DNA from 3 places in the Priestia sp. YIM B13486 genome. Region 3 is predicted to be linked to each of the others. Evidence: riboswitches for the same ligand, from Rfam matches in the RefSeq annotation. Region 3 holds a riboswitch; each other region holds the start of a gene.
The links. Region 3 has a riboswitch for S-adenosylmethionine ahead of metK (methionine adenosyltransferase). Riboswitches for the same ligand answer to the same signal wherever they lie in the genome.
Positions count from the first base shown of each region.

Region 1: linked by a shared signal. The riboswitch ahead of ACFX4G_RS20620 (sulfite oxidase-like oxidoreductase) and the one ahead of metK (methionine adenosyltransferase) in region 3 are both predicted to bind S-adenosylmethionine.
Region 2: linked by a shared signal. The riboswitch ahead of ACFX4G_RS17185 (trans-sulfuration enzyme family protein) and the one ahead of metK (methionine adenosyltransferase) in region 3 are both predicted to bind S-adenosylmethionine.

Region 1 is NZ_JBHZOZ010000009.1:27,715-38,625, reverse strand. Features, by position in the region: gene ACFX4G_RS20655 (CitMHS family transporter) at 1-563, opposite strand, end outside; gene ACFX4G_RS20650 (LysR family transcriptional regulator) at 860-1,720, opposite strand; gene ACFX4G_RS20645 (2-methylaconitate cis-trans isomerase PrpF family protein) at 1,905-3,032, shown strand; gene ACFX4G_RS20640 (GNAT family N-acetyltransferase) at 3,135-3,977, shown strand; gene ACFX4G_RS20635 (YjgB family protein) at 4,005-4,589, opposite strand; gene ACFX4G_RS20630 (putative polysaccharide biosynthesis protein) at 4,921-6,531, shown strand; gene ACFX4G_RS20625 (hypothetical protein) at 6,545-6,913, shown strand; SAM riboswitch class I at 7,058-7,164, shown strand; gene ACFX4G_RS20620 (sulfite oxidase-like oxidoreductase) at 7,239-7,901, shown strand; gene ACFX4G_RS20615 (MogA/MoaB family molybdenum cofactor biosynthesis protein) at 7,935-8,447, opposite strand; gene moaC (cyclic pyranopterin monophosphate synthase MoaC) at 8,460-8,948, opposite strand; gene ACFX4G_RS20605 (molybdopterin molybdotransferase MoeA) at 9,063-10,328, shown strand; gene ACFX4G_RS20600 (YvrJ family protein) at 10,341-10,460, opposite strand.
Region 2 is NZ_JBHZOZ010000006.1:118,595-129,505, forward strand. Features, by position in the region: gene ACFX4G_RS17135 (sensor domain-containing diguanylate cyclase) at 1-1,027, shown strand, start outside; gene ACFX4G_RS17140 (DUF6509 family protein) at 1,178-1,489, shown strand; gene ACFX4G_RS17145 (hypothetical protein) at 1,714-1,890, opposite strand; gene ACFX4G_RS17150 (cold-shock protein) at 1,995-2,198, opposite strand; gene ACFX4G_RS17155 (hypothetical protein) at 2,485-2,652, opposite strand; gene ACFX4G_RS17160 (YhcN/YlaJ family sporulation lipoprotein) at 2,761-3,306, shown strand; gene putP (sodium/proline symporter PutP) at 3,599-5,077, shown strand; gene ACFX4G_RS17170 (SIMPL domain-containing protein) at 5,178-5,837, shown strand; gene ACFX4G_RS17175 (hypothetical protein) at 5,900-6,166, shown strand; gene ACFX4G_RS17180 (trans-sulfuration enzyme family protein) at 6,349-7,530, opposite strand; gene ACFX4G_RS17185 (trans-sulfuration enzyme family protein) at 7,514-8,659, opposite strand; SAM riboswitch class I at 8,731-8,848, opposite strand; gene ACFX4G_RS17190 (DUF2642 domain-containing protein) at 9,016-9,678, opposite strand; gene ACFX4G_RS17195 (spore coat protein) at 9,748-10,806, opposite strand.
Region 3 is NZ_JBHZOZ010000001.1:790,756-801,666, forward strand. Features, by position in the region: gene mnmM (tRNA 5-(aminomethyl)-2-thiouridylate-methyltransferase MnmM) at 1-405, shown strand, start outside; gene ACFX4G_RS03995 (tetraprenyl-beta-curcumene synthase family protein) at 418-1,476, opposite strand; gene ACFX4G_RS04000 (alpha/beta fold hydrolase) at 1,508-2,284, opposite strand; gene ACFX4G_RS04005 (gamma carbonic anhydrase) at 2,392-2,919, shown strand; gene ACFX4G_RS04010 (phosphatase PAP2 family protein) at 3,111-3,635, shown strand; gene ACFX4G_RS04015 (glycosyltransferase family 4 protein) at 3,654-4,799, shown strand; gene metK (methionine adenosyltransferase) at 4,832-6,034, opposite strand; SAM riboswitch class I at 6,167-6,284, opposite strand; gene pckA (phosphoenolpyruvate carboxykinase (ATP)) at 6,659-8,248, shown strand; gene ACFX4G_RS04030 (DUF2584 domain-containing protein) at 8,282-8,524, opposite strand; gene ACFX4G_RS04035 (alpha/beta hydrolase family protein) at 8,579-9,361, opposite strand; gene ACFX4G_RS04040 (ABC transporter substrate-binding protein) at 9,534-10,532, shown strand; gene ACFX4G_RS04045 (ABC transporter ATP-binding protein) at 10,534-10,911, shown strand, end outside.

The sequences.
Region 1 (10,911 bases), on a different contig from region 3:
CACAAAGCTCCGCCAATTAGCGTTGGAAGAAGTGGAATAAAGAACTCTGATGCATCAAGGTGAAGGGCAACAATCGCACGAGTAGCCGGGCCTCCCCAAGGCGTCATGCTGCTCATAATACTAAGAGAAAGCATCGCAACTGTCGTTAACACTAACGGACTCATATTCAGGCGTTTATAAAGTGGAAGAAGAGCAGAAACCGTAATCATATAAGTGGTTGTACCGTCTCCGTCTAGTGCAACTAAAAGCGATAGAAGAGCCGTTCCGATGACGATTTTAAGCGGATCGCCTTTTACGATTTTTAACAGCTGCTTAATTAATGGATCAAACAGTCCGGCATCAATCATAACCCCAAAATATAAGATGGCGAACAGCAGCATCGCAGCTGACGGAGCTACTTGTTTTAGACCTTCTAGCATCATGTCTCCGACGCCTTTGCCAAACCCTCCAATCACCGCAAAAAGAAGTGGAATGACCATTAAAGCTACGATAGGAGACATCCTTTTTGACATAATGAGATACGTAAAGACAATAATCATTGTAAAACCTAGTAGTGCTAGCATTCAAACAACCTCCTTTATTTTCCCTCTTTTCTCTGAAAGCGTTTTCTTTTAGAGTAAAAAAACGTGACTAACATCTCTCATCCCCATGTATGAGCCGTAGTTTGATTATTAAGAATTTTTAAAGCCGCTCTTTACTCCCGCTGATGTTTCTTGTTTTCATGTTAGTACATTTTTAAAAATAAAGGAAATATAGGTTTTTTTAGAAAGTTCATAAAAAATTTTTATAATGGTAGTCTAGAAAAAAGCTTGGTCTAAAAGAGAGATTCTTCCAAGACGCAAACTTTTTAGCTTTGGCTTTATTTTTCACTTAGCTTTAAAAAGTCAATAAACGCTTTCACGACCGATAGATTCAAGTAAGAAGGATCATACATGAGCCACGTGTTTCGAAGCAAAGGTGATTCATCTCGGTACGAAAGTCCGTATGTATATAAGTTGTCGCTGGAGTGAAGGCAAATTTCAGGTAAAATGGCAAAGCCTAAATCATTTTTGACCATTTCTTTGGCCGTTTCTTGCCGGTCAACTTCCATTGCCACAAACGGAGGCTCTGAAAACTTGTCATGCCACCAGTCTTGAATGAGATCTTTTAATGACGTATCGGTTTTATAGTTAATATAAGGCAGGTTCGGCAAGTCGTCGATCGCAATCTCTTTTTTCGAAATTAAGCAGAGTCGTTCTTTCGTCAGCAGTGATTTTTCTCCGTTCCACGGGTAATTGCCTCGTAAAATACCAACGTGCACACGCGAAGAGTCTAATAGATTCATAACTTGCGTACTCCAGCCCGTATTGACGCTGAACTGTACATTTGGGTAGTGAAGAGAGAACTGCTTTAAAATTTTAGGAAGCTTATGCTGTGCAAAGTTACTCGATACCCCTAAGCGAAGCGTTCCCGTAACGGTTTCGCTCATATTACGCATGCTGTCTTTTGTTTCCTGCAGCTGTTTCCACATATTTTCCGCATAGCGAACAAGATGCTCACCTTCAGATGTAAACTCAATTCCTTTTTTCGTTTTGAAAAAAAGCGACACGCCAAATTCTTCTTCAAGATTTTTAAGGCGGTAGCTTAAAGAAGGCTGCGATACGTAGAGCCTTTCAGCCGTTCGCGTAATGTTCTTTTCTTCGTGAAGCGTTTTAATTAATATCCAATCTTTTTGATCCATCCCGATTCCCCCTTGTATTTAGATTATAAAAAAATTTTTAAAAAGACAATAAATTTTATGTATTTTACTTATGACCACCTCTATTATACGATAAATGGCAAATGAACCGGTTCTAAATAGTAAAAAAATAAAATGGTTTGATGAACGCCTCGGCGTTTGTTAGTAGGGGAGAAAGGTGATTAATATGACGCGTATTCCTGTAACGGTTATGAGAGGTGGAACAAGTAAAGGGGTTTTTATCAATCATGAAGAAATGCCTGTGAACAAATCGGATTGGGAACCGTTTTTGCTAGATATAATGGGAAGTCCGGATCAACGTCAAATTGACGGACTCGGCGGAGCTAATTCGCTGACAAGTAAAATCGCGATTATAAAAGAATCAGATCTAGAGAAAGCTGACGTAGATTACACGTTTGCGCAGGTTAGCATCAGCGAATCTCTCGTTGATTTTAAAGGAAACTGCGGCAATATCTCTTCAGCGGTCGGACCTTATGCAATCGAACAAGGACTTGTACAACCTGTGGAACCGGTGACCAAAGTGCGGATTTATAATACGAATACGAAAAAAGTAATCGTAGCGGAAGTAGAAGTAGAAAACGGAAAAGTGAAAACAGAAGGATCCTGTATGATTCCTGGAGTGCCGGGTACGGGTTCACCCATTTATCTTTCGTTTGAAAACGGAGAAGGAGCCGTTACTGGAAAACTGCTTCCGACCGGGAACGCTATCGATCTTCTGCAAACATCCATTGGGACGATAAAAGCATCAATTGTTGATGTAGGAAATCCGCTTGTATTTGTTAAAGCAGCGGATATTGGCCTAAAGGGAGCAGAACTTCCGCATGAATACACGGACAAACAGCTGAAGCTATTTGAAGAAATTCGCTCCATTGCAGCGGAAAAAGCGGGGCTCGCACCTCAAGACAAAGCAACTAAACTATCACCAGCGGTTCCAAAAATGACGATTATTTCTCCTCCTATGGACCATCGGGACGGGACTGGCAGAGAAAAAGCTGCTTCTCAAATGGACGTATTAATCCGCATGATGTCGATGCAAAAACCGCATCAAACGCTTGCGATTACAGGAGCAATTTGTACAACGGCGGCTATCTATACAAAAGGCACGCTTCCGTCAGAAATGGTTCAATTAAAAGATGATACCGTTCGACTTGCTCATCCAATGGGAATTATGGAAACCAGTGTGGATCTAAAAGATGGACAGGTTAACGGAATCAAAGTAGTGCGTACAGCCCGTCTTATTTTTGAAGGATTTGTTTATACGAAGCATACGTACGATGTATGTTTATCAAGTTAATAACGTTCTCTAAAAAACCTCTTTCTAGGAAACTAGGAAGAGCTTTTTTATGTTAGAATATTTTTACTGAAAAATGGAAAATCAGATGGAGGTGCAAAGAAAATGATTGAGCTATGTAAATATAGAGAAGTGCAGGAGTTTAAAAACCATGTAGAACCGCTTTTAGCGAAAAATGAAATTCTTCATAACTTAGCGCTTGGCATTTTACACAGCTTGCAGGAAAACAGCAAACCAAATTTTATGGGTGTTATTTTAAAAGACAGCCGTGCTGCGCTTGTGTTGCTGCAAACCCATCCTAAGCAAATCATACTGTCTCAGATACAGCAGCTAACGGAGGTTGAACTAAGCGAAGCGGCAGAGCTGTTACAAGAAATCGACATACCGGGCTTAGTTGGAGAAAGACAAATGGTTTTATATCTTTCTCAAAAGCTAGCAGATTTAAAAAATCAAGAAGCTTCTTTAAAAATGGATCAGCGCATTTATCGGTTAGACAAAGTAAAAAAAGCTGCGGACGCTGACGGAGTGCTGGTAAAAGCAAGGTTGAAGCATCTTCCGCTCGTGACAGAATGGGTTTGGGAGTTTATGGGCGTCATTGGAGACCCTGTATCAAAAGAACAAGCTGCCAAAACAGGAGAAGCTTTTATTAAAGCAGGACGGTTATTTTTATGGGAAGTGAACGGTGAGTATGTGTCGATTGCCAATGCTACGCGTCCAACGGCCTATAACATTACGATTAACTTTGTATACACGCCTCAAAAAGAACGTAAAAAAGGCTATGCCTCAAGCTGTGTATCCACGCTTTCTCAGCTTATGCTAGACGAAGGATTTCAAACAACAAGTTTATACACAGACATGACAAATCCTACGTCTAACAAGATTTATATGGAGATTGGGTATGAACACGTAGCGGATTCAGCATTGGTTTTATTTCATGAAAAAAAGTAGCAGGCTGCCTGCTACTTTTTCTATTACTTAAGGTTTTTTAACTAAATTAACGTGATTTAACGTTTTGCTATCATCAAAAATGAATTCAAGATCATAGGCGCCGGCGTGATAGGTGTACTTCGTTTGAGTAGTACCATCACCTTTTACTTTGCCTGTAAAGTTCGGCTGACCTAATTCTTTCTTTAAGTTAGCTTGGGTGATGGAGCCTAGATTTGTTTGACGCTCTACATTTGTACCAAAATAGCGGATTTCGTTAATGACGTTATTTTGGTCATAGCCAAATGCGTATCCAGGGTGACCCATTTCCGCATGATAGTAGTCAAAGTTGTTTGATGAACCTTCAGGCGGCGGACCGAACTGATCGCGAACGTCTTGACGCAGTGTTTTGCCAATTTTGAAGTCTGCCGTTAAGCGTGGCACTTCACCTTTTACTGCGGCGTTGTAAATTTCATTAATGTTTTTTACAGCTGTTTGACTTTGACTGCTTGTTTCTTGAGATGTAGCTGCATGTGCTGGTGTATCAAGCTGAGCGACAGGAGCAAATCCAAACGCAGCAATTCCTGTAATCGTTGCAGCCCCCGCTGCTTTTGATAGTCGTTGTTTCATTTTCATGATTTTTTCCTCCTATAAATAACGATTTAGAAACTTCAGTCTACCTAAAAGAACAGGTAGGCCAGAATAATCAAGGAGTCTTAGTTGAGTTGGTAACTGATATATATAATGTAACACGTCTTTTAGAATGTAAACGTCAGATAAAGTAAAAAGCAAAAAACGATTCATTTATCATAGGTGAAAAGATTGGTTTATATTCCTTTATTAGGTAAAAAACGTAATATAGAGAGGGTTCTAATGTTTTATAAAAAACTAGATAATAATTGTAAGTATGATACAATAAATCAAGTATTTGTTAAAAATACAATATTTATTTCTGGAGTTTTGATGTATGGAAAAAAATTTGATGAGAGGTACGCTTTTATTAACAGCGTCTTCTTTGTTAACAAAGATTTTAGGCTTTATTTATATTATTCCTTTCACAGCCTTAGTGGGAACGTCAGGTTACGCGCTTTATAAGTATGCATACGGTCCATATACCTTGATGCTAAGCTTGTCGACAATGGGTCTTCCGCTTGCTGTTTCGAAGTATGTATCGAAATATAACGGTCTTGGAAACTACCGTGCGGGACAAGATTTGTTAAAAGCAGGACTTCTATTAATGACAATAACGGGCATAATAGGTTTCTTAGTCCTCTATACGATGGCACCGTGGCTCGCTGAACTAGTCATTAACGGAAAAGATTCCTCGGGAAATAGTCAAAAAGACGTAGTGTATGTCATCCAAATGGTAAGCTTTGCTTTAATTGTTATCCCGCCTATGAGTCTATTACGAGGCTACTTTCAAGGTAACCAGTCTATGGGACCGTCCGCGCTAAGTACGATTATTGAACAAATAGTGCGAGTGTTGTTCATTTTAGCAGGAGCATACGCTGTTATTCACCTTTTTCATAGCACAATGACAAAAGCTGTTGGAATCGGCACGTTTGGAGCGTTTATTGGAGGCGTAGGGGGAATTGGGATTCTTGGAGCGGTTTATTTGAAGCGCAAGCGGTTGATTATGAAAGAAGTGAACAGCGGAAAGAATAATAAGTCCGTTTCGTTCTCTTCAATGTCCAAAGAGCTTGTAACGTACGCCGTTCCGTTTGTATTAGTTGGTTTAGCTATTCCTATCTATCAAAATATTGATACGTTTACGATTAACATGCTCTTTCAATCAATAGGATATGGACAAGCTAAAGCTGAAACGATCAACTCCGTTATTGGATTAGCCCAGATTTTGGTGATGGTGCCAGTATCGTTAGCGACTGCCTTCAGCATGTCACTGATTCCGGGCATTACGTCTTCCTTTGTGCAAGGAAATTTACGGGAAGTAAAAGGGAAAATTACAAAAACGCTGCAGCTGCTGTTATTTTTTACTCTTCCTGCTGCCGTGGGGCTTTGTTTATTAGGCAAGCCGGTATATATGATGATTTTTGGAGAAAAAAACAGTCCTGAAATCGGTGGAATTGTTTTACAATGGTACGCGCCTGCTGCCATTTTATTTGCTCTTTTTACAGTAACAGCCGCAATTCTCCAAGGAATTAATCAGCAAAAGAAGCTAATTTTAGGCTTGGGCTTAGGAATTGTTGTGAAGATAGTATTAAACGTACTGCTGGTTTCAAGCTTAAGAGAAATTGGACCGGTTGTCGCGACTTACGGAGGGTATGGTGTATCGGTTATATATAACTTTTATTTAATTGAAAAATCCATTTCTTACCGAGTTCAATCACTGGGACAAGCTGCGTTGACACCTGTTTTATTAGTAAGTGTAATGTCAGCCGCTGTGGTTATTGGCAATTATGCTTCTCACTATTTTTTAGAAAATAAGCTGTCCGCATCTTCACTTGCGATGAGCACGTCTTGTATTTCAATTACTGTAGGTGCAGCCGTGTATCTAGTACTTGGCGTAAAAACAAGTTTAGGACAATCTATTGTATTAAATAGAAGAAAAAGAATGTAAAGGAGAGAAAGTAGTGTCAAAACGATTTGTACTAACCTTGGCGGCTGGAGGATGTATAATAATTTCCGGCGCGCTGCTGCTATTAAATTGGGAAAAAGTGTTTGGAGACTACCGTCCGATTCAAACAGCAACAGCTGTATTCAAGCTAGAAGTGGGAAGTCAAGATGTAGCGAGGACTACAGATTCAGATGATGCTCTTCACTATATGGTGAAAAAAGGACATTTAGATGAATATATTCATATGATGAATGAAAAAGGCTATATGTTAAAAGAAAAAGATATTGATCATAACCGACTTGTTTTTAACGATGGACAAGAGGATGAGCAAATTTACTATAAGCGATTTGCGAGGAAGTATACGATGATTGATGGAGAAGGGTAAAGGCTTTACATGGTATTTTAGTAGACTAAAACCTTATAACCTTATCTGTTTTTAAAGTTTTTTTGCGAAAAAGAAAAATAATATTGACAATTATGACAAAAAGCTTAATACTGACTTTATTACATAAAACAAATACAATTTGTTTCCTTATCAAGAGAGGTGGAGGGACTGGCCCTGTGAAACCCGGCAACCGCTGTCTATGACAGAATGGTGCCAAATCCTTAAGAGTGTATCGCTCTTAGAGATAAGGAAGAAGCTGAAACAAAGCTCTTCCTTATTTATTTAAGGAAGGGCTTTTTATGTGCAAAAACAACGAGGTGATAATTTGAACAAAGCAGACCGTATTAAACGAATGAAAACACCAGAAATTGATTCAAAGTATGAAGGAAGAGTGCCTCCGGGGCAAGTAGTGACAGAGCGCTTTCCGATTTTACATGAAGGCGACGTGCCGGAGTATAACTTAGAGGAGTGGACGCTTCGAGTGTTTGGATTAGTAAACAAGGAAGTGACGCTTTCGTATCAAGATATATTGGACATGCCGCAAACAACGGTGAAATGTGATATTCACTGCGTAACCAGATGGACAAGGCTTGATAATGAATTTACGGGCGTGCTGTTTACAGACTTTTTAAAAGCAGTTGGCTTGGAGTTGAAAAGTAAATACATCATGCTGCACGGAGATAATGACTATACGTCAAACATTGAGGTAAAAGATTTACTGAGAGACGATATTCTTCTCGCTCATTCCTTTAACGGAGAGCCGCTTACAGCTAAGCACGGATATCCGCTGCGATTGGTTGTTCCGCATTTGTACTTTTGGAAAAGTGTTAAATGGCTTCGAGGCTTTGAAGCTATTGATGAAAATCATCCTGGCTTTTGGGAGCAAAACGGCTTTCATCTTAGAGGAGATCCGTTTAAAGAAGAGCGTTTTTCCGGAGAAGATTTAGGCATTCCAGAAGATGAGTGGGTACATAAAGACTATGATTAATGAAAATGCCTATGCGTGTGCATAGGCATTTTGTCAGCGCTGCCGGTTTAATTCCCACACAACGTGGCGAAGTTCAGGCAAAATCAGCTTGGTCATAGCTAGACGAACAGCACCGCTTGATCCTGGTGTAGAAAAAACGGCTTTTTCGTTAATCGTCCCGGCAATTGCCCGGCTCATAATTGCTGCGCTGCCAATGTCTTCGGTGTAGCTCAGCATGCGAAACAGCTCGCCAAACCCAACGATTTCTTTATGAATCAGCGCTTGAACGGCTTCAATTGTGACGTCTCGTTTTGTAATGCCAGTCCCGCCGTTTGTGAGAACAACGTCAATGTCCTCAGCACTGCATCCGGCAAGTATCGCTTGTTGAATCGACGTTTGGTCGTCTTTTACAATTTCATAGGAAGCGACCTGCATGTCGTGTTCTTTCAGAAGTTGGATCATTAGCGCGCCGCTTTTATCGGTTTCTTTTGTGCGTGTATCTGATACCGTAATGACTTTGCAGCGAACGGGCTGTGTTGCTTTGGATTTATGTTCATGTACGCTCATTATGTACCTCCTTTACGCTTCCGTACGCTTGTAGTCACCGTTTTTGCCGCCAGATTTTTCAAGCAGATACGTTTCGCCGAGAATCATGCCTTTATCAATGGCTTTACACATATCATAAACGGTTAGAGCGCAGGCAGAAGCGGCAGTTAAAGCTTCCATTTCAACGCCCGTTGAGCCTTCCGTTTTAACAGTTGCTTCTATTAATAAACGGTACTGATCATTGCTTGTATCCCAGTCAAATGAAAGGTTTACGCCTTTTAATAAAAGAGGGTGACACATCGGAATAATGTCAGACGTGCGTTTTGCTGCCATGATTCCCGCTACTTGTGCGACAGCAAGGACGTCGCCTTTTCCAATTTTATGTTCTACAATGGCTTCGTGAATTTCTTTGTTAACAAGTATGCTTGAACGAGCTGTTGCGACGCGGCGCGTGATAGATTTTTCGCTAATATCGACCATATTGGCACGGCCCTGGTCATTAAAATGTGTAAAAGAAGACATCGGTGTTTTCATCCTTTTTCAGTAAATTTTGTTGTATGATAGAAATAGTGAGATATGCTATGATTTTACACCATAGCGTAAAAAGTGAACAGACATAAAGGAAGTGAAGAATGTATGTTAGAAAGCAGAACACCTATTTCAATTCCTGAAGCAATTGAAAAAGTCATGACTTATAAAAGAAAAGGAAGCATCGAACGCGTATCGATCACCGAAAGCTACGGACGCTATTTAGGAGAAGATATTATCGCCGATCAAAACGTTCCTCATTTTAATAAATCGCTTTATGACGGCTTTGCGGTTCGAGCGCAAGACTGCCTAGAAGTCTCAAGTGAACATCCTATGGAGTTCGAAGTTGTAGGTGAAATCGGTGCAGGCTTTGTCTTTGAAGAAGAAGTAAAGCCGTTTCAAGCGGTGCGTATTATGACAGGAGCGCAGGTCCCTCATTCGTGTGATGCGGTTGTGATGCTTGAAGTAACGAAGTCGTATGAAAAAGAAGGCAAAATGTATATGGCGTTAAGCCGGCCTGCTTCAAAGTGGGAACACATTGCATTAAAAGGAGAAGAAACAAAAAAAGGAGAGGTGCTTGTTTCCAAAGGGGCGCGAATCAATCCGGGCGTCACGGCTTTTTTAGCTACGTTTGGCTATGCGGATGTAGCCGTGGTGAAGCAACCGGTGGTTGGCGTGTTAACAACAGGAAGCGAACTGCTTGATGTGAACGAGCCGTTAGAACCAGGAAAAATTCGCAACAGCAACTCCTATATGGCACTTGCGCAAATTGTAAGAAGCGGGGGAATTCCGAAATACTTAGGAAAGCTTGAAGATGATTTTGACCGCTGCTATGAAGCGGTAGAAAAAGCGCTTGAAGAAGTGGACATTCTACTAACAACCGGCGGGGTATCCGTTGGCGACTATGATTATTTGCCGGCTATTTATGAAAAGCTTGGTGCGAATGTGCTGTTTAACAAAATTGCGATGCGCCCAGGAAGCGTCACAACAGTCGCAGAACGAAACGGACAGCTGCTGTTTGGACTATCAGGAAATCCATCTGCTTGCTATGTGGGGTTTGAACTGTTTGTGCGTCCGATTGTTCGCAGCTTTTTGTATTCACCAGCGCCTCATTTACATAAAACAAAAGCGGTATTAAACGGCCGTTTCAAAGAACCTAATGCTTTTACGCGAATGGTGCGAGGAGAGATTTCAGACGAAGGCGGAAAGCTTGTTGTGACGCCTGTTGGCATGGACAAGTCAGGGGCTATTTCATCATTAGCTGCAGCAAACGCGCTGATTGTTCTTCCAGGTGGAGAGCATGGATATGACAAAGGAACAGAAGTGAACGTGCTGCATCTTGAAAACGAAGGAACGAGTTCGCTTTGGGTATAAATAGCATTCTGCTTATTGCTTGTCCTTTTTTTCAATAAGAACTTGAAGCAGTTCTGTAATTCTATCTAATTTGCTTTCAATGCGAACAAGTAAGTAAAAAGATAGGGCAATTGGAAAGCCTAAATCTTTAATATAGCTAACTAAGTTTTCTATAATAGCATACCTCCTTCACTTAGAAGATATATTATAATATGTGATTTCTAAGTATTTGTTCGCGGGTGATATGCCCATTTTTAAGACAAAAGTCCTTGAAAAATAAGGAAAAGCAGCCTCGGCATTGGCAAGCGAGGCTGCTTTTTTTTAAGGGTTCATTTATACGTATCTCAGCATAAATGACTACTAGATTTTAACATGTTTTTAAATGTAAATACTACTTTTGATTTGCTTTAACATAGGTATAAACGGCAGGCTTTTATGCAGCCTTCTCTATCCCTATTGATCATAGCCTATAAATAAGAATTGTATAAAAACTGCATATTCTATAAAAGTGAACCATCTAGAACCCTTACTCTCATTAGGGTTCTTTTTTTGATTTGTTCTGGAAGAAGCGGTTATGTAAAATAGTTATTTATATAATATTTAA
Region 2 (10,911 bases), on a different contig from region 3:
TCCTAACCATCTTTTTTTACTATACGGCTTATCACGATATGTACCAGATTCTTTTTCTCTTATTTCAAAGCAGATCAATACAACTGCAGCAGTTGCTATCGCTTTACTTATTTCGTACATTCTTTATACATACCGTCACAAAGAATATATGAATCATTTACAGCTAAAAGAAAGCGAACGTAATTTTTTTACGCTGTTCAAAATTAATCCCTATCCTTTACTATTAACAAGATTATCCGACCACAAAGTGCTGCTCATTAACAATAAAGCTATTCATTTTTACAATCTTGCTGCTCAAGATCTTGATCAAATAGACGGATTTATAATCTATCCTACTGATGAAGATCGAGAGGAGATTTTAAAACGTCTTCAACAAAAGAAATATGTAAAAAACTACATCCTAGAAGCACGTGAACATGGAGATTCTAAGTGGGTTATGATCAATTATGAATTACTAGAGTATCAAAGCGAAAGCTGCATACTCGCAGGTATTACCGATATAACCGATTTAAAAGCGGTTGAGCATGAATTGAGCTTACACGCTTCAACTGATATGCTAACCGGAATTTTAAATCGAAGAAGCGGAATGGAAAAACTGCAGCTGGAACTGCTGAGAGCTAAAACCAATCATACATCTTTCCTATTATGTTTTATCGATATTAATTCTTTAAAACTAGTAAATGATCAATACGGTCATAGAGAAGGCGACTGGCTTATTAAAACAATAGCAGAATCAATTAGTGGTTATATTAGCAAAGATGATACGCTCTTTCGCTACGGAGGGGATGAGTTTTTATTAATTGCTCCTGAACAAACGGAAGAATACGTACAAGAGCTATGGCAAAATATTAATGAACAGCTAGAAGATAAAAAGAAAGAATTTAATAAGCCATATGCACTGTCTGCGAGTTACGGATTTATTATATGTGCGCCTTCAGACAACACCAACCTAGATACATTAATTCAAAAAGCAGATGCTGCCATGTATAAGCAAAAACATACGCGCGTTTCTTCCGCCTTTAAGTAAATCATCGAAGTTCTTGCGCCATCGATTCGCTAAATAGAATGATCAAGGAATAAATCCGTGCATGGATTACGCATGCACTTTCTTTCTTTGCAAAGAAAAACTATAATAGATGATGCAAGCATTTTACTGATATATGGAAAGGACGTACATATGTTTACAATTAAAGAATATACAGCTGAACAATTGCAGGATCCATTTGGTCTCCTTCTAGGTGAACGCTATGAATTTCATTTATACATTGAGGTAGAAGAAGATGATGAATTATATACGGGCAACGACCTAGCACTACGCTTAGTATATATTAAAGGCAAAGATAACACTTCTATTGCCCAAACTCATTTTTACGAAGTTTCAACAAATAAAGTATTAGACTTCGACCTTGAAGAAGAGGAAGAAGAAGCTGTAAAAGAGTTTTGCGGGAAGCACTTACCTTCAGAGGAAGGTACAAATAACGAGGAATAATTAAAAGAGACTGGGACAAACGTATTTTAGTTGAAGGAAAATCCGAACGATGAATCGAGATTCTTGGTGGAGAATCAAACTCGTTCGGATTTTTTCATTGGTAGAGTGAACATAGGTTTTATGTATGTAACTGCTTCTAGCTGTTGTGTAAAAAACGATCCCTACTAGCTCATTTATCTCATTTGTTCGTCTGTAGATTGAATTGATTGCGTTATGTCCAATCCTCATTTTTGATTTCGTTTTTCCATTAGCTTTTTAACTACTTCTTTTGGCTCCCAGCATGTAAACTGATAAGAAGGACGGGTTTCATAGCCCAGTCTTTTGCATCGATATTTCATTCCCTTATCCAATTTAATACTTTGAAAATGTTGACATGTGGCACAGCAATGAAATGAACTCATGCCTTCCCTTCTTCCCTACTTTAATCTATTTTCTTAATCATACAAATAAAACAAATTTGTATAAAAAAAGCTGCCTGTCGGCAGCTTTCATATGTAGCGTTGAATTATAATTTTACAACATTCTCCGCTTGAGGTCCACGTTGACCTTCAACGATTTCAAATTCAACTTTTTGGCCTTCTTCTAATGTTTTGAAGCCTTCAGATTGGATAGCTGAAAAATGAACGAATACGTCATTTTCGCCTGGTACTTCGATAAAACCGAAGCCCTTTTCACTGTTAAACCATTTTACTGTACCTGTAGTAGCCATGTAAAAAACCTCCAAAAAATGTAAAAAATTTAATATGTTACTCTATATTTACATTTATACCGTAAATAAAAAATTCACATATTATAAAAGAGACCTACGCGAAGTAGATCTCCTTTATAACAAGTGAATTTTCACTAAATCTAATTCGAGTGTATGGTCAAACGTAGTATTCATTACATTTATTAAATTTGGTTGCGTTTACATTATACTATACCTATATGTAAAATGCAAATATTTGGCCATTCTTAGCATATGGCTCAGCCGTTTTGCAAAATATTGATCTTCCTTACGTCAACATGTTATCAATATGGGCGTCGATAATTTCTTTTCGTTTATTTTGCAGGGTCTCAAATAATAACTTAGCTTCTTCTGAAGTTAGTGCAAACGTTGTTGTTTCTTCATGGTTTTCTTCTTTTGTATGAAGCACAAATATGCTTTGTTGAATTCCACTCATACATATTCCTCCTTTTTCGATAGTATAGGCTTTTTTATATTTTTCATGTATGCTTCACACGTTTTTAACAAATTATAAGAAAGGTTAAAACTTATAAGGAGTGATACTATGAAGAAATCGTTTTTGTTTGTTGTAGGCTGCATGACGACCCTTTCTTTATTCGGCTGCAGCACAGCAGATCAAGGTAAAGATGGCGTCATTGATGATGATACAGTCCGCAACGTCACATATGAAAATGGAAACAATAAAACGAAAATGAATGACGTGAACGATACGCAAGATGTACAGCGTAACGAAAAAGAACAATATAACCAGTCGGGCGGAATGAGAGTAGCCGATGTGGCGGCTGATCGTATCGTAGCATTAAAAAACGTTAAAGATGCTAACGTAATCGTAACCGATCATACAGCTTACGTAGCAGCTGTATTAGACGATAACAAAGAAGGTAATCTCACAAAAGATATGGAGCATAAGATCGCACATGAAGTGAGAAAAGCTGACGGCAGTGTTCATCGAGTGTTTGTATCAACAAACCCTGACTTTGTAAACCGTATGAACGGATATGTAGACAAGCTTCAAACCGGCAAACCAGTCTCTGGACTGTTTGATGAGTTTTCAGAAGTTGTTCGCCGCGTATTCCCGAACTCACACTAATATACATGAATGTTAAAAGAGCATTTTATAAAATGCTCTTTTCATTTTACCTATTGCATAAAATATTGCATAAAAAATGCGCTTATAAATTTCTGAATATTTTTATTTTACTTTATTTTGAAAACGTTTTCATTTCTATAATATAAAGGCTTAGGGGATTTTAGACTTAGGTAATTTACGGTTTTGTGGGTTGATAGTAAGGGAAAAGTTTGTTAGTTTTAGAAACCATAAGATGTTTGCATGGCGAGCACTGCTCGTTTCATGCATAAAAAATGCATAAAGGGGAGATTTGGTGGATATTGGTGTTTATATTTCACTGGGCATTTATTTTGTAGGAATGCTTGGAATAGGATGGTATGCCTACACAAAAACAACTCAGGACGTATCGGGTTACATGCTAGGCGGACGTGGACTAGGTCCGGCCGTTACTGCGCTTTCAGCTGGCGCTTCAGATATGAGTGGATGGATGTTAATGGGGCTTCCAGGATCCATGTATGTGACAGGTCTTTCAAGTTTATGGCTTGCAGTAGGTTTATCTATTGGTGCTTATTTAAATTATTTAATCCTCGCTCCGCGTCTTCGCACTTATACGGAAGTAGCGAATGACTCCATTACAATTCCAGACTTTTTTGAAAATCGCTTTGGCGACCATGCCAAGATTCTTCGAACCGTATCAGCGATTGTTATCTTTATTTTCTTCACTCTTTACACTTCAGCTGGTATGGTATCAGGCGGACGATTATTCGAATCGGCATTTGGTTTGAATTACCAAATCGGACTGTTTATAACGGCTGCTGTCGTTATTGCCTACACTCTGTTCGGCGGTTTCTTAGCCGTTAGTTTAACAGATTTTGTGCAAGGCGTTATTATGTTCATTGCCCTCGTTTTAGTGCCCATTGTAGCCTTTACTGACTTAGGCGGCGTTGGAACAACAATAAATATTGTTAAAAATATCGATCCAACCTACCTTGATTTATTTAAAGGGACAACCGTAGTAGGGATTATTTCTTTCTTAGCCTGGGGGCTCGGCTACTTTGGTCAACCTCATATTATCGTTCGATTTATGGCGATTTCTTCTATTAAAGAATTAAAGCCTGCTCGTCGTATCGGTATGGGCTGGATGATCCTATCAATCGTTGGTGCTATGTTAACCGGTCTTGTTGGAATTGCTTATGTGGATCAAACTGGGATGAAACTTGGGGATCCTGAAACAATCTTTATTAAATTTGCTGATGTTTTATTTAATCCATTAATTACTGGATTTTTATATGCAGCTTTATTGGCCGCAATTATGAGTACTATTTCTTCTCAACTGCTTGTAACGGCAAGCTCTGTTACAGAAGACTTTTATAAAACATTTTTCCGACGCAAGGCCTCTGACAAAGAGCTTGTAACGGTTGGAAGAGCTGCGGTTTTAGGTGTTGCAATTATTGGCATTTTGCTTTCTTTAAAACCTAGTGATACGATTTTAGGACTGGTTGGATATGCTTGGGCTGGATTTGGTTCAGCTTTTGGTCCTGCTATTTTACTAAGTCTTTACTGGAAACGTATGACTCGATGGGGAGCACTTGCAGGGATGATTGTAGGTGCTGCTACAGTATTAATTTGGGTAAATACTCCATTGAAGGATGCCCTTTACGAAATGATTCCTGGATTTTTCTTAAGCTTACTGGCTGTTATTGTAGTAAGTCTGTTAACAAAAAAGCCTTCAAAAGCTGTAGAAGATCAATTTAGAAACATGGAAAGCGTATTAGAACAGCATACAAAATAGTAAAAAAAGTACACAAGTCGTAACTTGTGTACTTTTTGCTTTTAATGCAAGCCATGTTGTCATATATATGTACTAAAGACAGATTAAGGAGGGTTTTTACATGCAACATTCTTATTTCCCTTACGAACCTACACAGCAACTGCGCGTAGATACACAAAATAGAGAAATTAAAGTAATTGGTGAAGGAAGTGTTTCAGCAGTTCCAAATGAAATTTCCATGACGATTGGAACCCGCACGGAAAACCGAGACGTTCAAGAAGCCTTAAAAGAAAATTCAGCTGTTTCAAATACTTTGCTGCAAGAAATAAAAAAACTTGGAATCAATGACCAGCAAATTGAAACAGCTTCGTTCACCATAAATCCTAAATATGATTACAGTGATGGAAAATCGACTCTTACTGGATACGAAGTACAGCACTTATTTAGAGTAAGAGTACAAGATGTAAAACAAGCTGGCGATGTCTATAACGCTACTTTTTCAAGCGGAGCCAACGTAGCGCAAGATCTTCAATTCCACGTTACAAATGATGATAAATATGAACAAGAAGCGATAAGTAAAGCTTTGCTTAACGCTAAAGAAAAGGCCTTTACCATTGCCAACACGCTGCAGCTCCCTATTAACCAAATCCCCATTTTAATCGAAGAAGGCCCCGTCTATCAGTCATCTGGCTCCTCGCCTAAGTTATTAGCAGCCTCTCCCCCTATTCAAGCTCAGTTCTTGACTGTATCTGCTTCTGTAAAAGTTACGTACACGTATTAATACTTATGGTAAACTATAGATTATTATAATGAAGAAACTAATCTAAAGGAGCTCTTTGCACAATGACTTCTGAACATTTACTAGCAGCTTATCAAACCCTATGGTTGAACCGTTCGTTCGCTTCTAAACAAGCCATGACAAGTGAAGATCAGCTTCACGAAGCCATTATGAAGGATTTAAAAGATGAAATGACTCATCCACGCGTCCGGCAAACACCGTATGTAAAATATCACCTTGGCATAAAAAGAATTCTAAACAGCAGTCTTTCCTCTGATGAAAAAGTTGCGCTTACGTCCCTATACACAAACCTTTTAGATAGCTGTATATAACGGATATCAATCTAGTGTAAAGACGAACAAATGGGATAAAGGAACTGAACCGCTAGAAGCAACGAAATAGATGAAACCTACGTTCACCGTGACAACAAAAAACAAGAACTATTAATCAGTAATTTTGATTAATAGTTCTTGTTTAACTTTAACTACAATACTTTTGTCCCAGTCTCTTTTCTTTATTTAATTAACGCCTTTTCTTCTAAGCTTTGAAAAACAGCGTTAAAGTCTTGCTTCAAATCCTCAAATTCCTCTAACCCTACTGAAAGGCGAAGAAGTGAATCAGTAATTCCTTTTTCTTCACGCACTTCTTTTGGGATACTCGCATGAGACATTGTTGCAGGATGCGTTAGAATGGATTCAACTGCACCTAGACTAACGCCAATTGAAGCCAATTTGACTCCTTGTAAAATATGTCGCGCTACTTTTTCATCCTGTACTTGGAAAGAAATCATAGCTCCGTATCCATTTGCTTGTTCTGAAATCAGTTTGTGGTCCGGATGGCTTTTTAAGCCCGGGTAGTATACACGGCTCACTAGAGATTGTTCTTCAAGCCACTCTGCAAACTGCAGCGCTGTTTTTAACTGCTGATCTAAACGAACTTTTAATGTCTTAATTCCTCGAAGCAGTAAAAAACAATCCTGCGGTCCTAAGATAGCACCAAAAGCATTTTGTACAAACTTTACTTCTTCTGCTAGCTTTTCATCGCTTACCACAACTAGACCGCCAATGACGTCACTGTGACCGCTGATATATTTTGTAGCACTATGAATCACAATATTTACACCAAGGTCAATCGGCTGCTGTAGATAAGGTGTTAAAAACGTATTATCCACAATTGTAAGGAGGTTGCGCTCCTTCGCCAAACTTGCTACTGCTTTAATATCCGTTACCTGTAAAAATGGATTTGAAGGGCTTTCGATATAAATAGCCTTCGTATCTTTTGTGATAGCTTCTTCTACTTTCTCAGCCTTCGTTGTATCAACAAAAGTTGTTTTGATACCAAACTTTGAAAATAACCGTGTTAATACACGATATGTCCCGCCGTACGTATCATGTGAAACTAAAATTTCATCCCCTGATTCAAAAATAGATAACACCGATGAGATAGCAGCCATACCTGATGAAAAAGCAAAACCAGCGTATCCATTTTCTAGCTGAGCAATGGTGTTTTCTAAAGCCTCACGAGTTGGATTTCCTGAACGAGAATAGTCATAGCGGCCGTTGTTCGTCTCATCTTCTTGGTTAAATGTAGATACCTGATAAATAGGTACGTTAACCGCTCCAAAATGACCGTCAATTCCTGTATTTGCATGAATTAAGTTCGTACCAAATCTATGTTTATTATTGTTGGTATGCATCAAATGCCTCCTTCAAATCTTTAATTAAATCATCTGCGTGCTCAATTCCAACTGATAATCGCAGTAAACAGTTTGTTACTCCGACACGATTTCGAATTTCTTCCGGAATATCAGCATGTGTTTGACGAGCTGGGAATGTCATTAAACTTTCCACGCCTCCTAAGCTTTCTGCAAATGTAATAACTTTGACATTTTCTAAAAGTACTGACACGATGTCAGGGTGTGAGACAGCAAAAGAAATCATGCCTCCAAATCCAGTTGCTTGTTTCTTCATGATTTCATAGCCTGGATGTGTTTCAAGACCAGGGTAATACACTTTTTCCACGAGATCATGAGCAGTAAGCCAATTTGCAATTTTCAGTGCGTTTTCATTATGCTTTTCCATACGAAGCGCTAGTGTTTTAACACCGCGTAATAACAGCCAGCTATCCTGTGGACCTAAGATTGCCCCAGCTGCATTTTGATAAAAACGAATCTTCTCTCCTAAGCTACTACATCGAGCCACTACAAGACCAGCAACTACATCATTATGACCCCCAATGTATTTGCTTGCACTATGTATCACAATATCTGCTCCAAGCTCTAAAGGACGCTGATAATAAGGGGACATGAAGGTATTGTCAACGATGGTAAGCAAATCATGCTGTTTAGCTAACGCAATTGCTTCTGGCAAATCAGTCACGTGCATCATTGGATTCGTAGGTGTTTCAATAAATAAAGCTTTTGTGTTGGGACGAAGCGCATCTTTTACTTGCTCGAGATGGGCTGTGTTGACGTACGAAACAGTAATTCCTTGCTCTGAAAAGATTTCATTTAGTACCCGGTACGTTCCTCCGTATAAATCCTCTGATACAATTAAATGGTCTCCGTTTTTAAATAGTGCTAAAACTGCCATTACACCCGCCATCCCTGAAGCGAATGCTACTCCTACTTCTCCTTTTTCCAAAGCAGCAATTGCTTCCTCCAATGCTGTACGAGTAGGGTTTGCCGTACGTGCATAGTCAAATCCTGTACTTTGCCCTAAAGCAGGATGAGCAAATGTTGATGCTTGGTAAATGGGTGTTGTAATAGAACCTGTTGAAGGGTCACGACCTACTCCTGAACGAACTAATAAAGTTTCAATTTTCATCTATTTCTCTCCTTAACTCAAAATAAAAAACACTCTTCACAGATGAAAGAGTGTTCGTTTATACACGATTTCTCTCATCTGTTAGAACAATACTGATGTTCCACAGGAATTAGCACCGTTCAAATGAATGTTTCATTTGATGGTTGCCGGGCATCGCAGGGCCAGTCCCTCCGCCACTCTTGATAAGAGTTCTATATAATTGTTAGTGGTTAACGTTTGTTGTTAATAACTTTAATAAAGATTTTCTTTATTGTCAACATAATTTTCTAAAAAATTTAAATCATCTCATTTGTTTATTCAATATACTTGTCCTGATAAGCACATAAAAAAAAGAGACGAAAGCGAGGTCTCTTTTTCTAAGGCAAGTGCACAGATTTTACGTGAGCTAACTTCCAATACACACTTTCTCCATTTGCCGTAATTAGTTCAACAATATTATTAGAAACTTCTTTAAGTACGCCAATTTTTTCTGATTGATCCCCTAAATCTAATACGACCAGTTGATTTTCATATTTTTTAAGCTGCTCTTCAAAGTTTCTGACAAAAGGTGCAGAGGCGGGCCTTACTGGGAGCTCTTTGTCACTTAAAGAATAAGGGGTCAACTCATTGCTGTAAGGGGTAAGCCATTTCAAATGATGCAGAGAAACAAAGACATTTTTATACACTGGAGAATAAAACACAAGATAATCATTCAGCACGCTTGTGATATAGCCATGCAATGATTTCCCTCCCGTTACATAAATTTCAATAAATTTCCCTTTTGCCTGCTGTAAAATATTACGATAAGAAATCCGCTGACTTTCTTCTATTAAGTTCTCTTCTATTTCACGTAAAACCGTATAGTCTTCTTCCGATACTTCCCGCAAACGATGCATGTGTAAAAGAGGAATATACAAATAATCATGTCCATTATACAAAACCATAATATCTAATCCAAGATCAATAAGTCTGCCAACAAATGTCGTTTTACCTGAAATATCTAACTCCACAATTTTATCGATATAATGATTCATACTCATACTCATTCTCCTCCTTTTTTCTATATGATAGAAAAGGTGCTTTATAAGCACCTTTTATGTTCCATTTCATCATGCTTTCCAACGATAATTTTTCGTTTTAATAACTTTCTCGGCCGGTGCTGAAGAGCGTGAATCCGTACGGCGTCTTCCTGAGCGATCGCCTGTGCGTCCTCCCGTACGGCGTCCTTGAGAGCGATTGTCTGTGCGTCCACCTGTGCGGCTTCCCTTACGTCCGCCCGTGCGACTTCCTGTACGTTCTTCTGTAGACTTTGCAGCTTCAGTCTCTCCATTTCCTTCTGTTTCTTCATTATTATTTTGATTGTTATCGTTTTGCTTAAAAGCCCCTTTTGCTCCTACACAAATGGTTTTAACGTGTCTTGGCTGTAAGCGTAATACTTGATTATTCTGCACAAGTGTAAATGTACCATTTCGGCTTTGTACTAACACGCCCTCTACAGCTTCAGGTCCTCCATTATTGATTGATACCCATTTATGAGAAAGGTGGGCAAAAAGATCGTTAAAGCTTTTGGATTTCATATATTCTGGTTCTTGGCTCACTAAGAGTTCATTTGCAGATTGATTAGCTTGATCTCCATTGTTGTTTTGATATTCACTCACACTCTTAACGTGTTCAGTATTAATATAGATGACACCGTCGTCCTCTGTGAGCAATACTATATAAGCAGATTCAAATGAACCTAAGACATCAAGAAGCTGACCTGCTTTTTTCTCAGGTCCACCTTGGTTAACCTGCACATATTTAGTTTTCATCAATGATAAAGTTGTAGCAAAAGTTTTTCCTCGATATAACTCTAATTCTGTGCTAATTCCAGTAAACGTTTGTGCCGAATTTGACATAGTATCTTCAGTAATACTTTTTACATGTGCTAAGTGATAATATACAAGTGTATATTCTTGTTGATTATTATTTTGGTTATTTTGGTTGTTTTGGTTGTTATTTTCACCATTATTGTTATTATTGTTATTGTTGCTTTCCACTGCTAAGATTAAATAATCTGATTGCACGTCAACCAAATAACCTGTTTTAGATTCAGGTCCTCCACGATAAACGGTCACCACTCTTCCTTTTAGGGGTTTGAAGTGAGAAGAATAGCCTTTATCAGGCATTTGTGTATTTTGGCTGCGTTTTTGGCTTGATTTTTGGCGTGGATTTTGATTTTGCCCTTGTTCTTGGCCATAGTAATAGTTACTCATTGTTTTTCCTCCTTATTA
Region 3 (10,911 bases):
CAAGCCATTCAAGCAACTCAACAGCGATTGACAGAATACCATGTAGAAAACAGAGTAACACTTATCCAAGAAAGCCACAGCAATATAAACATGCTTCCTCGTTCTATTAAAGGACGAGTCACGGGCGCTGTCTTTAATTTAGGTTATTTACCAGGTGGAGATAAAGACATTGTCACCACTTCTGAAACAACAATCTCTGCAATTGAGCAGTTACTTGATTTGCTAGCACCTGAAGGAGTGATTGTGCTCGTTATTTATCATGGACACGAACAAGGGAAACAAGAAAGAGACGATTTACTAACGCATGTCCAAAATCTTGATCAAAAAGACGTTCACGTTTTACAATATCGTTTCATGAATCAGCAAAACAACCCTCCCTTCATCATTGCTATTGAAAAAAGATAAGCCGCATATGGCTTATCTTTTTAACATTCGGTACAAGCGTCCGTTGATATAGAAAAAGTAGCTGAGGGCTCCCCCCGCTTTTATTAACCTACGTGCATTCACATGAACATGTTTTTGTGCCCGCACTTTTTGATCCGACAAATAAACGCCCAAGAGTCCTTTATAGATAAAGCAGTGAAAGTGATAATCTGGCAGTTTTTTAGCATATTCGTCCGCTTTTACGACAAAATGCAAAAAGCGATCCATCATTTGCTGATAATGAGGATAATAAAAACAAAAGTTCAAATCTCCTCCTGCTTTATCTTCTTCTTGGTCAATTAAATAATCGAGTAAAATATGTAAGCCTTGAATATAAGGAAAATATCCTGCTTTTATTTTCTGCGTCATTTCTTCGGTCATCTCTTCTTGAAAGCTATAAGCAACTAAACAAAAAATTCCTAACGTTGAACCAGAGCACGCTGAAAATTCATACCACTCCATTTCAGGAACACTGTGCCGGTGAGCATCGAACCAATTCTCTAATCGTGGAACTCTTTCCTTGATTTCAACATGCTTATGTATTTGCAAATCACAATAATAATTAGCTAGTTCTAATAAATGTGAAGAGACTATATGGTAATTACAAGCTTTTCGCAAGGACTGCTGACAAGTCTGGACAAGTCCAGCTAAGTATCCTCCGTCGTCTTTATCCGCTCGAAAACGATAGTAATCCCCAAGAGGTGCATGAGGAGTCAACGCATCTGGCATCGATTCATGTAAGGCGGCAAAATCTTTAGGGTCTAGCGAATTGCTGCGGTCACATAAGTTATCTAAGTAATCGCTGATTGTTTGGTAGGCAACAATAAATTTCACGCATTCAATCATGTTTTCTTTCGCTAAAATCGATAGGATACCGCCTCCTTCACAATGAAAAGTTTTTGTATCGATACTTGCCAATGCTTGAGTACGCAATTCTTTATTAGGAATCTCTTTTGCTCGTTCGCGCCAATGATTAAGCTCATGATGAACGACAGGAAACACTTCTCGATAAATTTTTCTCATTAATGAAATAGGATGAGACGGAATCTTCATTTATTTTCACCTCAATTTCTTACCGCACTTATTAAATGTGAAGATCCACAAAACTTTTCGCATATGTAAAAACGTATTCTCTTTCAGGCTCATTAAAGATTTCGTGATACAGCTGAGACCATTCTTTGTAGATTTTTTCACTTAGCTCTATTTCATCAAACCACTGCCTAACAATCAGCTTTTCAATAATTTTATCTTCTCCTGCCTGCATCACAAGAAGCGGGACATCAGGCAAACGATCGATATCTTTAAAAGCTAAGTTGACAGCTTGGATCAATTCCCGGTACCATCTTACAGAAACTTTTGTAACATACAGTGAGTCATTTTCATCTTCATCTCGAACTTCTTGGTTTCTTGTTGCTTTTTCAACAGTGAGACCTAAATCGAAAAGTTTGTTCGGCATGACTTTATTTAACCCTTTAGATAGCATATCTAAATAAGCCGGTACTTGCTCTTTTAATCCTAGACAAGGAGAGGAAAGAATCGCACCCCATATAGGGAGGTTTTTTGTCTGGAGCGTACGAATAACCGCCAGTCCTCCCATACTGTGACCTAACAGGAAAATAGGCAAATCATATTTTTGCGCTTCACGTACCCATTCTTCCACTTCATACACATATTCATCAAAGGATAGGATATGTCCTCTTCTTCTTGTTGTTAAGCCTTGGCCAGGAAGGTCTCCCATAATTACGTGCATTCCAACCGAACGCCACATCTCAATCAGCCAGCGATAGCGTCCGTGATGCTCCGCTGCTCCATGGACCATGACAATAACGCCTTTTGGATTTACTGCTTCCCATTTATGCATTTGAGTTACTCCTTCTTCCTTTTTTTGTTTACCTGCTTAAAAAACCTTTGTACACTTACATTAGAAGATTTACTACTTTTTTTCAACTAATAAAGGGAGATGATTTGATGATTTATCCGTATAAAGAAAAAATGCCTACCATTGCACCCAGCTGCTTCATCGCAGACTATGTCACGATTACTGGAGATGTCACCATTGGTGAAGAAAGCAGCATTTGGTTTAACACTGTTATTAGAGGAGATGTTTCACCTACGATTATTGGTAAACGAGTAAACATACAAGATCAATCAACACTCCATCAAAGCCCAAATGCTCCTTTGCTTATTGAGGATGATGTAACAGTAGGACATCAAGTTATTTTACATAGCTCCATCATCCGCAAACGCGCGCTCATTGGCATGGGTTCTATTATTTTAGATGGTGCGGAAATTGGTGAAGGTGCTTTTATCGGTGCTGGAAGCTTAGTGCCTCCCGGTAAAAAAATACCCCCCAATACTCTCGCACTCGGCCGACCTGCTAAAGTAATCCGCACTCTGACAGAAGAGGATTTAAAAGATATGCAGCGCATTCGTACAGAATATGTAGAAAAAGGGCAGTATTATAAATCTATTAAGAAATCTGATTCTTCATTATAAAGGAAACGTTCCCTCAGAAAGTCATACTGAGGGAATTTTTTTAGTATCTCCACAAACTCTCCAATCATGTTCTATTCTCTCCACAATTGTAAAGAAATTTCCATATTAATTTACATCGTTTTAGTACTGCCTACACAATTAAAGATTAAACTGAATAATAAAGACGTATTTATTGAAAAGGGAGCGACTCTATGAAAGCCAAGTTAATTCAGTATGTATATGATGCCGAATGCCGATTATTCAAAAGCGTAAACCAACATTTTGATCGAAAGCACTTAAATAGATTTTTACGTTTACTAACTCACACTGGCGGAGCCACGTTTACCATTGTGATAGCGTGCTTGCTGCTATTTCTGCATCCTTCATCCGTCGCTTACGCTTGTGCGTTTTCTCTAGCCGTTAGTCATATTCCTGTCGCCATTGCTAAAAAACTATATCCGAGAAAACGACCTTATATTCAATTAAAATATACAAAAGTATTAGAAAATCCCTTAAAAGATCATTCATTTCCGTCTGGGCATACAACAGCTATTTTTTCGTTGGTTACCCCTCTTATGATTGTTTATCCAGCCTTCACTGCCGTTCTTTTGCCTCTTGCAGTAACGGTAGGAATTTCAAGAATTTATCTCGGTCTGCACTATCCGACGGATGTCATGGTAGGCCTGATACTGGGCATCTTTTCAGGTGCTGTGTCACTGAACATATTTTTAACTTAATTGATAGGAGGAGTACTAATGAGAATTGCTTTATTTACGGATACATTTGCTCCAGAAGTTAACGGAGCTGCTAAAACACTTTATCAGTTTACCCAGTATGTCAAATCAAAGCAAATTCCCATCCAGGTATTTGCTCCTGAATTTGCTCATGATCAGTCATTTTCAACGTATGTTCACCGTTCGCCCAGCATGCCGTTTTTCCTTTATCCAAACAGCCGCTTTTCATTGCCAAACGTTCTAAAAATTAAAAAGCAGCTGCAGGAATTCAATCCTTCTATTATTCATTTGGCCACTCCTTTTACAATGGGGCTTTGCGGCTCCTATTACGGGAAAAGATTAGGTGTTCCTCTTGTCGGCTCTTATCATACCAATTTTGCTGATTATTTATCTCACTATGAACTTGAAAAAATGCGTGTACCACTGCAAAAATATATGAAATGGTTTTATAAACCTGTACAAAAAATATTCGCTCCCTCTGAAGTGACCAAACAGCAGCTAGAAGAACAAGGGTTTCACAACGTATCTATTTGGTCGCGAGGAGTAAATCATAAATTATTTCACCCCCACTATGACCGCTTTGATATTCGTATTAAATATAATATTAAAAAGCCCTACATTTTAACGTATGTAGGAAGATTAGCTAAAGAAAAGAACGCTGATTTTTTAATAAAAATCGCACGATCTCTACCGGATCATATCCGCCATCAAATTCACTGGGTTATTGTGGGAGACGGCCCTTTAAAAGAACAAATGCAGCAGCAAGCATCTGAGCATATGACATTTACAGGCTTCCTTGAAGGTAAGCAACTTGCTCATATCTATTCATCATCTGATTTGTTTGTTTTTCCTTCAGAAACAGAAACCTTCGGAAATGTTGTACTGGAGTCTCTTGCTTCTGGAACTCCTGTAGTGGCAGCAAATGCAGGAGGAGTTAAACAGATGGTTCAGCACGGGCGAAACGGCTACCTTTGCAAACCTCACTCCTTAGAAGAATTCAGTTCGGCTATTACAGGTTTACTCGATGATTTGCACCAGCGGCTTCACTTTGGCCATGCAGCGAGACACTATGCTCTTACTCAATCATGGGACGCCATTTTTCAGCATTTGCTTTCAGAATATGAAGGTGTCGTAGAAAAATCTGCTGCAGATATTCAATGGGCATAAAAAAAATCTCCGTTTTCACGGAGATTTTTTTATTATTTAGCTAAAGCTTGAGTTTTTAATGCTTCCGCTTTGTCTGTGAACTCCCAAGGAAGCTCCACGTCCGTACGACCAAAGTGGCCGTAAGCTGCTGTTTGCTTATAAATTGGGCGACGTAAATCAAGCATTTTAATGATGCCCGCTGGACGTAGGTCAAAGTTTTTGCGTACTACGTCTACTAGTACTTCTTCAGAAACTTTTCCTGTACCGAATGTATCAATTGAAATAGATACTGGTTGTGCAACACCAATTGCATATGCTAGTTGTACTTCACATTTATCAGCAAGATCAGCTGCTACAATGTTTTTCGCAACATAACGAGCTGCATAAGCTGCTGAACGGTCTACTTTTGTTGCGTCCTTACCAGAGAATGCACCGCCGCCATGACGAGCATATCCGCCGTAAGTATCAACGATAATTTTACGACCAGTTAAACCAGCATCTCCTTGAGGACCGCCGATTACGAAACGTCCTGTTGGGTTAATGAAATACTTTGTATTTTCATCAATTAACTCGTTTGGAACAACTGGATTAATAACATATTCTTTTAAGTTACGTTGAATTTGCTCTAACGTTACTTCTGGATGATGCTGAGTTGAAATAACAATTGTATCGATGCGAACAGGTTTGTTGTTTTCATCATATTCAACTGTTACTTGTGTTTTACCATCCGGGCGAAGGTAAGGAAGAATTTCTTCTTTACGTACTTCTGTTAGACGGCGAGCAAGTTTATGAGCTAATGAAATTGGAAGAGGCATTAATTCTTTTGTTTCGTTACATGCATAACCAAACATTAAGCCTTGGTCTCCAGCTCCGATTGCTTCGATTTCTTCATCTGACATTTGACCTTCACGTGCTTCTAACGCTTGGTCTACACCAGCAGCGATATCAGCTGACTGCTCGTCGATAGATGTTAATACTGCACAAGTTTCAGCATCAAATCCGTATTTTGCACGAGTATAGCCAATTCCTTTAATTGTTTCACGAACTGTTTTAGGAATATCCACGTAAGTAGAAGTTGTAATTTCACCACTTACTAAAACTAAACCAGTTGTTACGCTTGTTTCACAAGCAACACGAGCATTTGGATCCTTTGCTAGGATAGCATCAAGAATTGAGTCAGAAATTTGGTCACAAATTTTATCGGGATGTCCCTCTGTAACAGATTCTGACGTGAACAGACGACGTTGTGTTGACATCAGTTTTCCTCCTTATAAATACGATACATTGTGATACGGTACTCATTCCCTTATTTTCATTACACGTTAAAAAATATAAAAAAACCTTTCCTTGTATCGAGGAAAGGTATCAAATTCTACATAAGCCTTTCACTCTTATCGATCAAGGTTGTGCCCTTGCATCAGGTTAGCACCTTATCGTCTACACAAAAAAATGACGATGGTTGCTGGGTTTCATAGGGCCTGTCCCTCCACCAGCTCGGGATAAGAGAGTATCCGTTCAAGGACATATAATACATGAAAAAGCGCTTCACTGTCAACAACATTCAAATGGAAATCATCTCTTTATTTTTGAATCTGTTTTAATGTAACATACTCAAATTCCGAAATAGTACACCTTATTAAGAATCATCACTAAGTTTAGTTAATAAGACAGATCAAAATGAGGCTTTCACTTAAAATAGCTTCACTTTTTTCGCTCCTAGCACATATACATGTGTCTAAAATAGGTATAACGTACATTTTTTTATAATACACAAACATTTTTAGTTAAATAGTATAGAATAATTAAATAAATGTGTTATACTAATTATAAATTTCAAACATTAATGAATAAATAATAGCTAAAAAAGGAAGGTAGTGCACATGAGTACTGTTGATATGTCTATCGAATTAAATGGTTTGCTTCAATTAAAAACAACAAAACACCAATTATCTGTTCCACAACTTGTTGAAAAAATTCTAGCTCGACGCGAAGGAACGCTGACTTCTACAGGTGCTGTGTCAGTCGAAACCGGAAAATATACAGGTCGCTCTCCTTTAGATAAATTTATTGTAAGCGATGCTGTGTCTTCAAAAACGGTTGAATGGGGACCTGTCAATCAGCCAATTTCTGCTCAGCGATTCGATGCGCTATACAAAAAAGTCTTAACCCACTTAAAGAAGCAGGATGAACTTTTTGTTTTTAATGGATATGCTGGAGCTGATAAAAAGTATCAGTTACCAATTCAAGTAGTTAATGAATTTGCATGGCACAACCTATTCGCTCAGCAGTTATTCATTCGCCCTTCAGCCGAACAAAAAACAAAAGATGATGTGAAGCCGTTTACAATTGTAGCAGCTCCAACGTTCAAAGCTGATCCTGAAACAGACGGGACGAATTCTGAAACCTTCATTATTCTTTCGTTAGAGCGACGCATTGTGCTAATTGGAGGAACTGAATACGCTGGTGAAATGAAAAAATCTATTTTCTCAGTGATGAACTTCTTACTTCCTCAAAACAATATTCTATCCATGCACTGTTCTGCTAACGTAGGAGAAGAAGGTGACGTTGCATTATTCTTTGGTTTATCTGGAACGGGTAAAACAACGCTTTCTGCTGATGCAAACCGTCGTTTAATCGGAGATGACGAGCACGGTTGGTCAAGCTCTGGTGTATTTAATATTGAAGGAGGATGCTACGCGAAGTGCATTCAGCTTTCCGAAGAAAAAGAACCGCAAATCTTCAATGCAATTCGCTTCGGCGCCGTACTGGAAAATGTAGTGTTAAATCAAAATACGAAAGTAGCAGATTACAATGATAATAGTTTAACAGAGAATACTCGTGCCGCTTATTCAATTGACTCTATTGATAATACGGTATTGCCAAGCGTTGCCGGGCACCCTACAGCTATTGTCTTTTTAACTGCTGATGCTTTCGGTGTCTTACCTCCAATCAGCAAGCTTACAAAAGAACAAGCAATGTACCATTTTCTGAGCGGATACACTAGTAAGTTAGCTGGAACAGAGCGCGGCGTAACATCGCCACAGGCTACTTTCTCTACATGCTTTGGTGAGCCTTTCTTACCTCTTGCTCCAACAACTTATGCAGAAATGCTAGGAAAGAAAATCGATGAACATAATGTAAATGTCTACCTTGTAAATACTGGATGGACCGGCGGTGAATACGGGGTGGGCGAACGAATGAAGTTAAGTTACACTCGAGCTATGGTTCAAGCAGCCCTTGAAGGAGAACTCGCTAATACCGAAACAGTAACAGATACTATTTTTGGTTTATCGATTCCAACTCATGTTCCGGGCGTTCCTGATGAAGTGCTTCAGCCTTCTAAAGCATGGAACGATGCAACAGCTTATAACCAAAAGGCAACTGAGCTTGCTGCTAAATTCAAAGCTAATTTCAAGCGTTTTAACGATGTAGCATCTGACATTTCAACATTAGGCGGACCTAGAGTCTAACTAAAAAACGATCGTCTTATAGACGATCGTTTTTTAGTTAGTCGAATGTAATTTTGTCAGTTCATATGTGATAATGGTTTTTTCCTGCTCCATTTCTACCTTACGCACAACAGCAGTTCCAATACATTCTCCATTTTTCGTTTTGTGAACGTTTAATGGAATATCTAACGGATACAAGCGATATCCTTTTTTCTCAATTTGAAAAATGTTATCCGTTACACGCTTTTCGTTGCCTTTTGTCACAATCATTGTATTTAATTCTAGCGGCATCCCCATTTTTTCTCACTCCTCACTGTTATTCTACTTGTTTTCTCTATCGTAGCATATCTTTTATTGTGCTTTCATCCACTTCGTTAACTTCTTCACCGTTTCTCGGTTTTCTTTCGGGGGAAAAGCATGTGGAAAGTTTTCGAAGTACCAGCTGGTAACTTTTTTATTGGCCTTCTTTAGTTTAGATTCTAGCTGATAGGCATGATCAATCGACACGTTTTTATCTTCTAAACCATGAATAAGCAAGACCGGCGGCTCGACGAGATGAGCACGATGCAAAGGGGTCCTCCATTCGTATCTTTCAGGATATTTAGAAGGAGTTCCTCCAATCACCCGCTTCATCATTCTTCTTAAATCTTCTCTTTCTTCATATGTCAGCACCATATCCGTGACGCCTCCCCATAACACAAGAGAGCGGCTGTCGTTTTTTTCAATAGCTGTGAGTAAAGCCATCACTCCCCCTCTTGAAAACCCAAAAATATGAATGCGGTCATGGTGGACGTTAGGGAGCTGTTTCAGTAAATCGTAAGCAGCAAAAGCATCGTAACGATCATCTCCTGCAAAATCTTCGTTTCCTTCTCCTCCTTGATTTCCCCTGTAGAACGGAGCCATCACAATAAAACCTTGAGAAGCAAATTGAATGAGTCGAGCAGGACGAACCGTTCCTACGTTCTTAATACCTCCCCTTAAGTATAAAAAGCCGTCATACATTCCTTTTTCTTTTGGCTCTGCGAGCATTCCTTTAATCTTAAGTCCTTGACATGCATATGTAATCACCCACAGCGCCACACGAGGGTTTGATGATGGGAAACGCTGTTTATGAAGAATTGTTCCATCTTTCATTTTTTTCCTCCATTCTTTATATAACTAGCCTGCTTTCTCCCGCTAAGGTGTACTTTCAATTGTTGACTAATAGTTCTTTGATTTTCCACATAGTTATATAGGCACTCACCTTCTTCCACTTCTTTACATACATTATCATAAAATATTTTATTATTTTAAGGGGGTTTGCTTTATGAAACCAATCAAATGGCTTTTTTCTTTGCTTGCTATTATGATTTTACTCATTCCACTAATTAGCTGCGGCAAAACAACATCTGTACAAACGGTTCGTGTTGGCGAAGTAACTCGTTCTATCTTTTATGCTCCCCAGTACGTCGCTATTTCAAAAGGCTTTTTTGAAGAAGAAGGACTAAAGGTAGATTTAAAAACAACGTGGGGCGGAGATAAGACAATGACGTCACTTTTATCTGAAGGCATCGACGTCGCCTTAGTCGGCTCGGAAACTTCAATCTACGTATATGCACAGGGGTCTAGTGATCCCGTCATCAACTTTGCACAACTAACCCAAACCGACGGAACATTTCTAGTAGCACGTAAAAAAGTCGATCACTTCTCATGGGATCAGCTTAAAGGCAAAACGTTTCTTGGTCAACGTAAAGGCGGCATGCCGCAAATGGTAGGGGAATATGTGTTGAAACAGCATAATATTGATCCTAAAAAAGATGTAAAACTTGTTCAAAACATTGATTTTGCTAACGTTGCGAATGCTTTTGCTTCTGGTACTGGAGATTACGTTCAATTATTTGAGCCAACGGCTAGTATTTTAGAGAAACAAGGAAAAGGACATATCGTTGCTTCCTTCGGAAAAGAATCAGGAACAGTTCCTTATACAACATTTATGGCCAAAGAAAGCTATTTAAAAGATAACCCTGAAGCAGCAGCTAAATTTACTCGAGCTATTTACAAAGCACAAAAATGGGTGAATACACATAGCACAGATGAAATTGCTGAAGTGGTTGCACCGTATTTCGAAGATACGCCTAAAGAAACGCTGAAAACTGTTATTGACCGCTATAAATCCCAAAAATCTTTTGCAACTAACCCTTTATTAGATCAAAAAGAGTGGGATCATTTGCAAAAAATAATGGATGAATCTGGAGAACTTCCAAGACACATCGATCACAACAAGCTAGTCAACACAAAATTCGCAAAAGATGCAATGAGTGAGTAATATGACAAAACTTCACATTCAAGATGTTCAGCATATGTATCTTACGACAAAGTCTGCTACCACTGCACTTGAACATATTAATTTGTCTATTGAAGAAGGAGAATTTGTTTCCTTTCTCGGCCCAAGCGGATGTGGAAAAACGACGCTTCTATCGATTATTGCAGGCTTGATTGAACCAACGTCCGGCTCTGTCACAATAGACGGTGAAAATATCGGAACATCAGTCCCAAACATCGGTTATATGCTTCAACAAGATTATTTGTTTCCGTGGAAAACCATTAAAGAAAATATTTTACTTGGGCTTGAAATTCGCGGACAGCTAACAGATAAAACAGAGAGTAACGCACTGTTACTCCTAAAAGAAATTGGTTTACAGGGC